Regions from separate parts of the Shimwellia blattae DSM 4481 genome, predicted to be linked through region 1. Evidence: predicted binding sites of a transcription regulator. Region 1 holds the regulator's gene; the other holds the start of a gene.

Region 1 (5,352 bases):
CAAAAATCGCGTTTGTCGGCGTTTTCCACAGCCTGTGATAAAGTAACGCTTTACCGGCAAAAAATATGAGGGTGCTGATGGACGCGACCACATCTCAATACGTGCTGTCACAGGCTGAAAAGCTGTGCGGGCAACGCAACGTACGCCTGACGCCCCAGCGTCTGGAAGTCCTGCGGTTGATGACGCTCCAGAACGGTGCCATCAGCGCTTACGATCTGCTGGATCTGCTGCGGGTTTCTGAGCCCCAGGCCAAGCCGCCTACCGTTTACCGGGCGCTGGATTTCCTGCTGGAGCAGGGTTTTGTCCATAAGGTTGAGTCCACCAACAGCTATGTATTGTGCCATCTGTTTGATCAACCAACGCATACCTCAGCCATGTTTATATGCGACCGTTGCGGTGTAGTAAAGGAAGAGTGCGCCCAGGGGGTTGAAGATATTATGCAGAGCCTGGCGGCAAAATCCGGGTTTGCGCTGCACCATAACGTGATTGAGGCGCACGGCCTGTGCGCCGCCTGTGTGGAAGTGGAAACCTGCCGCCACCCTGAGCAGTGCTCCCATGACCACAGTATTACGGTAAAAAAACGCGGCCGCAGTTAACCGGCAAACCACCTGTCCTGGCGCCACAGCCTGCGCCACATCCAGCCCAGCGACAGGCCGCGTAACGCCAGAAACACCAGCAGCGCCAGCCATAAGCCGTGGTTCCCGAGCCCGGGAAGGGCCAGCAGGGCCAGGCCAAAACCGGCGGCGGCTATCGCCATACTGTTGCGCATCTCGCGCCCGCGCGTGGCCCCGACAAACATCCCGTCCAGCAGGTAGCACCAGACCCCCACCAGCGGCAGCGCAATTTGCCACCACAGATAGTGGCGGGCCAGCTCACGCAGTGGGGTAATCGAGGTCAGCGCGTCAATAATCGCCCCGCCGCACAGGGCGTATGCCAGCGCAAAGCCCAGCGCCACCAGGCCCGCCTGGCGGCAGGCCGCGTACCATACGGTCAGCAGCTGGCTGCGGTCCCGGGCACCAAACGCCTGGCCCGAGTGGGCCTCCACCGCATAGGCAAAGCCATCCAGCGCGTAGGCGGTAAAGGTCAGAAAGGTCATCAGCAGGGCGTTTACCGCCACAATATCGTTACCCTGGCGGGCACCCAGTACGGTAATAGAGGCAAAACAGAGCTGGATCAGCAGCGATCGCAGCATAATGTCGCGGTTCAGCGCCAGCAGACGCCCGAGATCGCCGCGCCAGGCCTGGCGCAGCATGGCCGCAGACACGCCGCGCAGCCTGAGCACTTTCCAGGCCATCAGCGCGCCGGTCGCAAGCGTGGCGTATTCAGCCACAACGGTTGCCAGTGCGGCCCCCTGCACGTTCATACCGGCCCCGACCACCAGCCAGAGATCCAGCACAATATTGAGGATATTCCCCACCACCAGCAGAATAACCGGTGCCCGGGCATACTGCACACCCAGCAGCCAGCCCAGCAGCACCATATTCGCCAGTGCGGCCGGGGCGCTGAGCCAGCGGATCTCAAGGAATCGCCGGGCCTGGTGCAGCACCGCATCGCTGCCGCCCACCAGATGCAGCGCCAGATCAATAAGCGGCGCCCGGAACAGTAAAATCGCCACCCCGGCGACCAGGGCAATCAGTAGCGGCTGGGCCAGTGCCCGGGCCAGCCCGAGAGGGTCCCGGGCCCCGTAGGCCTGGGCGGTCAGCCCGGTGGTACTCATGCGTAAAAACAGCAGCAGCATAAACAAAAAGCTGGTTACCGTGGCCCCCACCGCCACACCGCCCAGGTAATCCGGGCTGTCCAGGTGGCCGATAACGGCAGTATCCACCAGCCCCAGCAGCGGGACAGTAACATTGGAAAATATCATGGGCAGCGCCAGGCGCCACAAGGCCCGATCCGCTGTAGAGAAGAACGTCATGAGATACCCGAAAAAGAGGCAAAACAACACCGTAGCGCCCCGGGGGCGCTACGGTCAGTCAGAAAAGAAGGGGTGGAATTACAGCCATTCACCGTTGCGGATAACCCCAACGGCCAGCCCTTCAATGGTGAAGTTCTGCTCGCGCAGGTCAACCACTATCGGGCTGAATTCGCTGTTTTCAGGCAGCAGCTGCACGGTATTGCCCTGTTTTTTCAGGCGCTTTACCGTTACTTCGTCGTCAATGCGCGCCACAATCACCTGGCCGTTGCGCGCTTCCTGGGTTTTATGCACCGCCAGCAGATCGCCATCCATAATGCCGATGTCTTTCATCGACATGCCGCTAACGCGCAGCAGAAAATCCGCACTGGGTTTAAACAACTGAGGATCGACCTGATAATGGCCTTCAATATGCTGCTGGGCCAGGAGAGGCTCACCTGCGGCCACGCGGCCAACCAGCGGTAAGCCCTCTTCTTCCTCTTCCTGCAGCAGGCGGATGCCACGGGACGCGCCGGACACAATCTCAATGGCCCCTTTACGGGCCAGAGCTTTCAGGTGCTCTTCCGCCGCATTCGGGGAACGGAACCCCAGGCGCTGGGCGATTTCAGCACGGGTCGGTGGCATACCGGTCTGGCTGATATGATCCCGGATAAGATCAAACACCTCTTGCTGCCTGGTTGTTAATGCTTTCATTCCGCCCCCTGGGTGTATATACAGTTATGCTGTGAGTATATACAGTCTTCGGTGATTTTGGAACCATACGGCCCGTAAAAAAACCAGCCACTTACCGGTTTTGCGAGGCTTAACGGAAATACTGCCAGAGCAGCACAACCCAGATAAACAGCGCCAGTAACAGCGCAAACAGCACCGCCGCCGAGGCCATATCCTTCGCCCGGCCAGAGAGCTCATGGTGCTCCAGACCAATACGGTCAACCACCGCTTCAATGGCGCTGTTGAGGATCTCTACGATCATCACCAGCACCAGAGAGCCTATCAGCAGGATCCGGGCGACCGGGTCAACATCCAGCCAGCAGGCGACAATAATCCCCACAATAGACAGCATCCCCTCCTGGCGGAAGGCCGCTTCGTTGATCCATGCGGCTTTGATGCCTTTCCACGAGTAACCTGCTGCTTTAATGATCCGGGTTAACCCGGTTGCGGATGTATTTGCCATGAAAAATGCCTTATGAAAAAAAGCCCGTTGTCGGGGGGCCGATTATATACTGTGAAAGTTTCTCATTAATACAGCCCGTTGCACACCGGTTATCCCCGCACCGCCACCCGGTCCGGCCCGGGAAAAGGCCGGGCGCGGTTGTGTGGCAAAAAGGGTCGCGACAGGGCACAGAAATCCACACTGTTTTCTGATATTCTTGCAGCGCATTTGCATGATTAACCCAGAGGCTTTACATCGTTTATGTCAGGCTGGCCAAGTATTTACTATAAGTTACTGAATTTACCATTAAGTCTGATGGTAAAAAGCAAATCTATTCCGGCGGATCCGGCTCCTGAACTGGGCCTGGATACCTCACGCCCGATTATGTATGTGCTGCCTTATAATTCCAAGGCAGACCTGCTGACGCTGCGTGCCCAGTGTCTGGCCCATGATCTTCCGGATCCCCTTGAACCTCTTGAAATAGACGGCACCGAGCTGCCGCGCTATGTGTTCGTCCACGGTGGGCCGCGGGTGTTCACCTATTACGCGCCAAAAGAAGAGACCATTAAGCTGTTTCACCAGTATCTGGATCTCCACCGGGCGAACCCGGATCTGGATGTGCAGCTGGTGCCGGTCTCCGTGATGTTCGGCCGCGCACCGGGCCGGGAAAAAGGGGAAGTGAACCCGCCGCTGCGGATGCTTAACGGCATTCAGAAATTCTCTGCCGTCTTCTGGCTGGGCCGCGACAGCTTTGTGCGCTTCTCGCCGCCGGTCTCATTACGCTGGATGGCCACCGAACACGGCACTGACAAATCCATCGCCCAGAAGCTGGCGCGCGTCGCGCGGATGCATTTTGCCCGCCAGCGCCTGGCGGCGGTTGGCCCGCGCCTGCCGGTGCGCCAGGATCTGTTCAATAAGCTGCTGGCCTCCAAAGCGATTGCCAAAGCGGTAGAAGACGAAGCCCGCAGTAAGAAAATTTCCCATGAGAAGGCCCAGCAGAATGCCGTGGCGCTGATGGAGGAGATCGCGGCCAACTTCTCTTACGAAGCTATCCGCATGAGCGACCGGATCCTCGGTTTTACCTGGAACCGCCTCTACCAGGGGATCAACGTCCATAACGCCGAGCGCGTGCGTCAGCTGGCCCATGAAGGCCATGAACTGGTCTATGTGCCCTGCCACCGCAGCCATATGGACTATTTGCTGCTGTCTTACGTACTGTATCACCAGGGGCTGGTGCCGCCACATATCGCTGCCGGTATCAACCTGAACTTCTGGCCCGCCGGGCCGATTTTCCGCCGCCTGGGGGCGTTTTTTATCCGCCGCACCTTTAAGGGCAATAAGCTCTACTCCACGGTCTTTCGCGAATACCTCGGGGAGCTGTTTACCCGTGGCTACTCGGTGGAATATTTCGTTGAGGGCGGCCGCTCCCGTACCGGCCGGTTGCTGGATCCGAAAACCGGCACCCTGTCGATGACCATCCAGGCCATGCTGCGCGGCGGTAACCGCCCGATAACCCTGGTGCCGATTTATATCGGCTATGAGCATGTGATGGAGGTGGGCACCTACGCGAAAGAGCTGCGCGGTGCCACCAAAGAAAAAGAAGGCTTTATGCAGATGGTGCGCGGCCTGAGCAAGCTGCGTAACCTGGGCCAGGGGTATGTTAACTTCGGTGAACCGCTGCCGCTGATGACCTTCCTCAACCAGCATGTGCCTGAGTGGCGCGAGTCCATTGACCCCATTGAAGCGGTGCGCCCTGCCTGGCTGACCCCGACGGTGAACAACATCGCCGGTATGCTGATGACGCGCATTAACAACGCCGGGGCCGCGAACGCCATGAACCTGTGCTGCACGGCGCTGCTTGCCTCCCGGCAGCGTTCGCTGACCCGCGAACAGTTAACCTCCCAGCTGGATTGCTACCTGGCGCTGATGCGTAATGTGCCTTACGCCAAAGACACCACCGTGCCCGCCCTCACCAGCGAAGCGCTCATCAACCACGCGCTGCAGATGAATAAGTTCGAGGTCGAAAAGGACACCATCGGCGATATTATTATTCTGCCCCGCGAGCAGGCGGTGCTGATGACTTACTACCGTAACAACATCATGCACATGCTGATCCTGCCTTCGCTGCTGGCGTCGATCATCACCCAGCACCGCAAAATCGCCCGCGGTGAGCTGCTGCGCCAGGTCGAAGTGCTCTACCCGATGCTCAAAGCCGAGCTGTTCCTGCGCTGGGACATCAGCGAGCTGCCGGGCGTGGTGGATAAACTGATCGCCGAGCTGGCGCGCC
Region 2 (5,352 bases), 2.0 Mb from region 1:
CCATAGCCGGTAAACCGGCTTCCGAAGTGACCATGATCCATGCCCGTGGCACCTGCCAGACCTATATCCTGGGGCAGCGGGATGGCAAGATTGATACCTACTTTGTGGCGCTGGACGATACCGGCCACGTGATGAACACCGGGTATCAGACCTGTGCCGAGTATGATACAGACCCTTCCACTAAAAAGTGACCTTCAGCCGGTCTGCCAGTGCAGCCTGTGCTGGCAGACCGGATTAACCCCACTATTTTACCCGCCAGTTCACACGGTTGCGCACAGGACGGGCGACGTTCCCCCCGGGCTCAGGTATAATTCCCGCAGTTTGTGTGATTGCCATAGAGCCAGATTTGACACCATGAAACCACTTCGCCAGCAAAACCGCCCTATCATCAGCTATGTTCCCCGGGTCGAGCCTGCGCCGCCCAGCCATGCCTGGCGTATGGAGGAGTACCGGGACGTGTGGGTGCTGAAAAATAAATATGTGGCTTTTATCCTGGTGGGGGACCGGTTTCGCCAGTCGCCGGGGTTTGATATTCCCCAGGCCGCCCAGCGCTGGGCGGATCAGGTTCGCCAGGATGAGCTGTAACCGGGAATAAAAAAACGCCGCGCTGATTACAGCACGGCGTTTTTTGTGGTGCCCTGCGGGCGGTTAGCGCTGGGCCAGGGCTTCGTAATCGTCGCTGTTCAGCACGGCGGTGTCGGTCTGCTTCATCAGCTGGCTGGTGATGGTCCCGGCGGTCATTGCGCCATTCACGTTCAGGGCGGTACGGCCCATATCGATAAGCGGCTCAACGGAAATCAGCAGCGCCACCAGGGTGACCGGCAGGCCCATCGCCGGCAGCACAATCAGCGCGGCGAAGGTCGCGCCACCGCCCACACCGGCAACCCCTACGGAGCTCAGAGTCACCATACCGGCCAGGGTGGCTATCCATACCGGATCCAGCGGGTTGATCCCAACTGTTGGTGCCACCATCACCGCAAGCATTGCCGGGTACAGGCCCGCACAGCCGTTCTGGCCAATAGTGGCGCCGAAAGAGGCTGAGAAGCTGGCAATAGACTCCGGCACCCCCAGACGGCGGGTCTGGGCTTCCACATTGAGCGGAATGGACGCGGCGCTGGAGCGGCTGGTAAACGCAAAGGTGATAACCGGCCAGACTTTACGGAAGTATTTCACCGGGTTAACGCCGTTCACCGCCAGCAGGAGCGCATGCACGCCAAACATAATGGCAAGCCCGATATAAGAGGCCACCACAAAGCCACCCAGCTTGATGATGTCCTGCAGGTTAGAGCTGGCGACCACTTTGGTCATCAGGGCCAGTACCCCGTACGGGGTGAGCTGCATCACCAGGCGCACCAGTTTCATCACCCAGCTTTGCAGAGTATCGATCGCCACCAGTACGCGCTGGCCTTTTTCCACATCGTCTTTGAGCAGTTTCAGGGCGGCGATGCCGAGGAAGGTCGCGAAAATCACCACGCTGATAATCGAGGTGGGGTTCGCGCCGGTCAGATCGGCAAACGGGTTCTTCGGTACAAAAGAGAGGATCAACTGCGGCACGCTGAGATCGGCCACCTTACCGGCATAGCTGGTTTCAATGGCATTCAGCCGTGCGGTTTCCGCACTCCCCTGGACCAGACCTTCGGCGCTCAGCCCGAACAGGTTGGTGACCAGAATCCCCACCAGCGCGGCAATCAGCGTGGTGAAGAGCAGGGTGCCGATGGTCAGCACGCTGATTTTACCCAGCGACGCGGCGTTGTGCAGGCGGGCTACCGCGCTCAGAATAGACGCGAACACCAGCGGCATGACGATCATCTGCAGCATCTGCACATAGCCGTTGCCCACGATATTCAGCCACTGAATGGTGGCGGCCATGACCGGGTTACCGGCCCCGTAGACAGTATGCAGCGCAAGGCCGAACACCACCCCCATCCCCAGGCCGAGCAGCACCTTTTTGGCCAGGCTCCACTGAGTGTGGCGGGTTCTGGACAGCGCCAGCAGCAGAATAACGAACACGACAACGTTCGCAATAAGTGGAAGGTTCATCCCCAAATCTCCAGTTCATTATAATCAGGCATGCTCATTGGTCATGCCTTTATACCGCTCAGGGTAGCAGATGCCCTGAGCGGGAGTTTATATTCAAAAGATATTGTTTATTACTTTTTGGAATATAACGGTGGCAGTTAGTTTTGCTGGTGAATAATAAAACGATTAAACCCGCCCTGAAAGGTGTGAATCAACTGGCTGGACCAGCGGACCGCCTGGGTCTCCGGCAGCCCCTGGGGCATCCAGACTGAGAAACCAAACAGCGCGATGCATAAAATCCGCTCCAGCTGGTTGTTTTTGTGCGGGGTGACAATCGGGAATCTGAACCGCCAGCGGCAGGGCCACAGCAGGGGCACCCCGGCCGGGGTAAGCATATCGGCGGCAATATGGCTCAGATAGCCCAGCACCATCCCCTGCAGGACATCCGCCGGGATAAGCCAGGTTTCCGGCACCTTCAGATACAGGAGTGTCAGGGCGACAAATACCGCCATCAGGCTGTGGGTAAACCCCCGGTGGCCGAAGGCCCGGGCAATGGGGGTAGAGATAAGTTTCAGCCGCTGGCCGAGGAAGGAGCGCGGGTGATCAATATCCGGCAGCAGGCAGGTGAGCACCGCCGCCGGAACAATATGCCACCAGTCTCCTTCTGCCAGTACCGGGGTGAGCCCGGCATTTTTGGCGAAAACAGCACTGGCAATGGAAAAGAGCAGGTGGCCTTCCGCCGTCATGATACACCCGAAAATAACTGTCAATTCATCCAGTATAGGGTTTTTATACAGTAGACGGAAGGGGTGACGCGGTAACAAATTGTCACCGGGCCCCGGGAATACCGGGCGCCCGGGTGGTTAACCCTGTAAGTGGCTCAGGGTCAGTTCAGTCAGGGAGGTGAGCTGAACATCTGCCAGCACCCAGCGCGGGTTGCTGCGGTTCTCAGCCGCCGGCACAACGATAGAGCGCATCCGCGCCGCTTTGGTGGCGATCATGCCGTTGACGGAGTCTTCCAGGGTGACACACTGCAACGGGGGAATACCCAGCTGCTGTGCCGCGTTCAGGTACACCTGCGGGTGGGGCTTACTGTAGGGCAGATGCTCTGCAGAGGCCAGGGTATCGAACTGGCTGCGTAAGCCAAACATCTCCAGTACCTGCTCCAGCATATACATAGGCGAGGCGGAGGCCAGGCCCACTTTCATGCCGCTCTCTTTACACAGGGCAATGGCCTGGGCAGCGCCTGGCAGCAGCGGGCGCTGCTGCTCAACAAGCTCAATGGCGCGTTTAAAAATTGCCTGGGTCACCTGCGCTTTTGAGGGCCCCTGCCAGGGCTGGCGCCCATACCAGAGGTCAACCACCAGATCGATACGCAGCCCCAGGGTATCCGGTAATTCATGCTGGCGGGTAAGGTCGACACCGACACTGGCCAGGGTTTCCCGTTCCGCCTGATCCCATAAAGGCTCTGAATCAATTAACAGGCCGTCCATATCAAACAGGGCTGCGGCAACATGAGGGGCAGTGGTCATCAGCAATAACTCCTTCGGATAAATAGCAGGATAAATACTCTGCTGAGTGTACGCCCTGCGGGATGATTAACAAAATGCACCGCAAAATTCAGGCGAAACGTGGCGTAAGCAGGTAGACTTAACGGGTTTTTTAAGAAGATAAATCAAGGGGAAGGGATGACGTACCAACAGCTGGGGCGTGTGGCTATTATCAAACGTATTGCGGGCTGGGTAATTTTTATTCCCGCGGTGATATCAACGCTTATCTCTGTTTTGCAGTATATGTACCAGCACAGCGAGAAAAAACCGGGTATCGACGCAGTCATGATGGATTTTGCCCACGTGATGATCGACATGGTGCGCTTTAACACGCCGTTTCTGAACCTGTTCTGGCATAATTCGCCGCTGCCGGATTTTAACCACGGCCTTAATGTGGGCTTCTGGATTATCTATGTGCTGATTTTTGTCGGGATCGCCTTACAGGCCAGCGGTGCGCGCATGTGGCGCCAGTCGCGGGCGCTGAAAGAGGGGATCGAGGACCAGCTTATCCTGGAGCAGGCCAAAGGCCCGGACGGGCTGAGCCGCAGCCAGCTGGAGGCACGGCTGGTGATTCCGCGCCACACCCTGCTGGTGCAGTATTTCCCGCTGTATATCCTGCCGGTGATCATCGGCGTTATCGGCTATGTTTGCCTGTCCCTGCTGGGGTTTCTGTAACCGGGGCGCAGGTGGTCGCCTGCGCCCGGGACCTTAAGAGGCCATAAAATCATCCACGGCCTGGTGGGCCGTTTGCAGATGCTGGCCGCCAAACAGAATGGCGCGGTTTAATAAGGTATATAGCTGGTAGAGCGGTTGCCGGTCCATAAAATCCAGCGGCAGGGGAGAAACGGACTGGTAACCGTCGTAAATCTGCGGCGGTTGTTCCGGGTGGAGCGGCAGCATCGCCAGATCACACTCCCGGTCCCCCCAGTAGCAGGCCGGATCAAAAATCACCGGGCCGTCTGGCCCCTGGGCACAGTTACCGGACCACAGATCGCCGTGCAGTAGCGAAGGCTGAGGCTGGTGACCTGCCAGCCGGTCCTCCACTTTTTTGACAATCGTATCAATGCCGCCGAAGTCTATCCCTTTTTCCGCCGCCAGCTCCAGCTGCCAGCCAATGCGCTGCTCCGCAAAGAAGCTGGACCAGCGGCGCTGCCAGGTATTGGGCTGTGGGGTGGTGGAGAGGTCATTATCAAAATCCAGGCCAAACTGTGGCTGATCGCTCCACAGGTGAAGCCTGGCAAGCTGCTGGCCCAGCAGAAAAGCGTTATGGGCATCCAGCGGGCGGAGCGGAATATAGTCCTGGAGCAGGAAGCTGTATTGCCGGTCGCTGCCGACGCCCCACACATGGGGGACATGAACCGTAGCACTGCGGGCCAGAAGCGCCAGTTGATCCGCTTCGGCGGTGAAAATCGGCAACAGCTCCCGCGCGTCACTCTTAATAAAGATCTCCCTGCCGGCATACTGGCAGCGCCAGGCGCTGTGGATCTCTCCGCCGGGTAGTTCGGTACGCTCAAGGGCTTCTGATTCACCCAGTTGCTCTCTTAACAGACGACTGATGGCTTGCCACATAGTTTTATCCCCACGTTGTCTGGTAGATCATTAGCTTACGTGCTAAGCATGGACGAAAACACGACATATCGCACAACAATCACGTTAAATAATGGATTGTCCCGCGATTTGATCAGCGCCTTATTCATTTTTCTTATCCGCAGGGATCGTTCTTATTCAAAAGATGAAATAAGAAATTATTGCTATGCAAAATCGGCTTATTTTATAATTCGCG

Evidence for each region. Region 1 encodes LexA, which represses DNA repair genes until DNA is damaged. Its sites were predicted from a motif close to TNCTGTATGTACATACAGNA; they were not measured.
Region 2: EBL_RS07605 (metal-dependent hydrolase) is a predicted target of LexA. The motif match lies at 2,781-2,800, and genes of this name have one in related genera.

The regions. Positions count from the first base shown of each region.
Region 1 covers NC_017910.1:3,790,323-3,795,674, forward strand. Annotated here, with positions in the region: gene zur (zinc uptake transcriptional repressor Zur) at 78-596, shown strand; gene dinF (MATE family efflux transporter DinF) at 593-1,915, opposite strand; gene lexA (transcriptional repressor LexA) at 1,994-2,605, opposite strand; gene EBL_RS17775 (diacylglycerol kinase) at 2,715-3,086, opposite strand; gene plsB (glycerol-3-phosphate 1-O-acyltransferase PlsB) at 3,327-5,352, shown strand, end outside.
Region 2 covers NC_017910.1:1,638,972-1,644,323, forward strand. Annotated here, with positions in the region: gene osmE (osmotically-inducible lipoprotein OsmE) at 1-191, shown strand, start outside; gene cedA (cell division activator CedA) at 355-585, shown strand; gene EBL_RS07600 (L-cystine transporter) at 649-2,040, opposite strand; gene EBL_RS07605 (metal-dependent hydrolase) at 2,178-2,765, opposite strand; gene hxpB (hexitol phosphatase HxpB) at 2,883-3,551, opposite strand; gene EBL_RS07615 (YniB family protein) at 3,708-4,244, shown strand; gene EBL_RS07620 (fructosamine kinase family protein) at 4,278-5,138, opposite strand.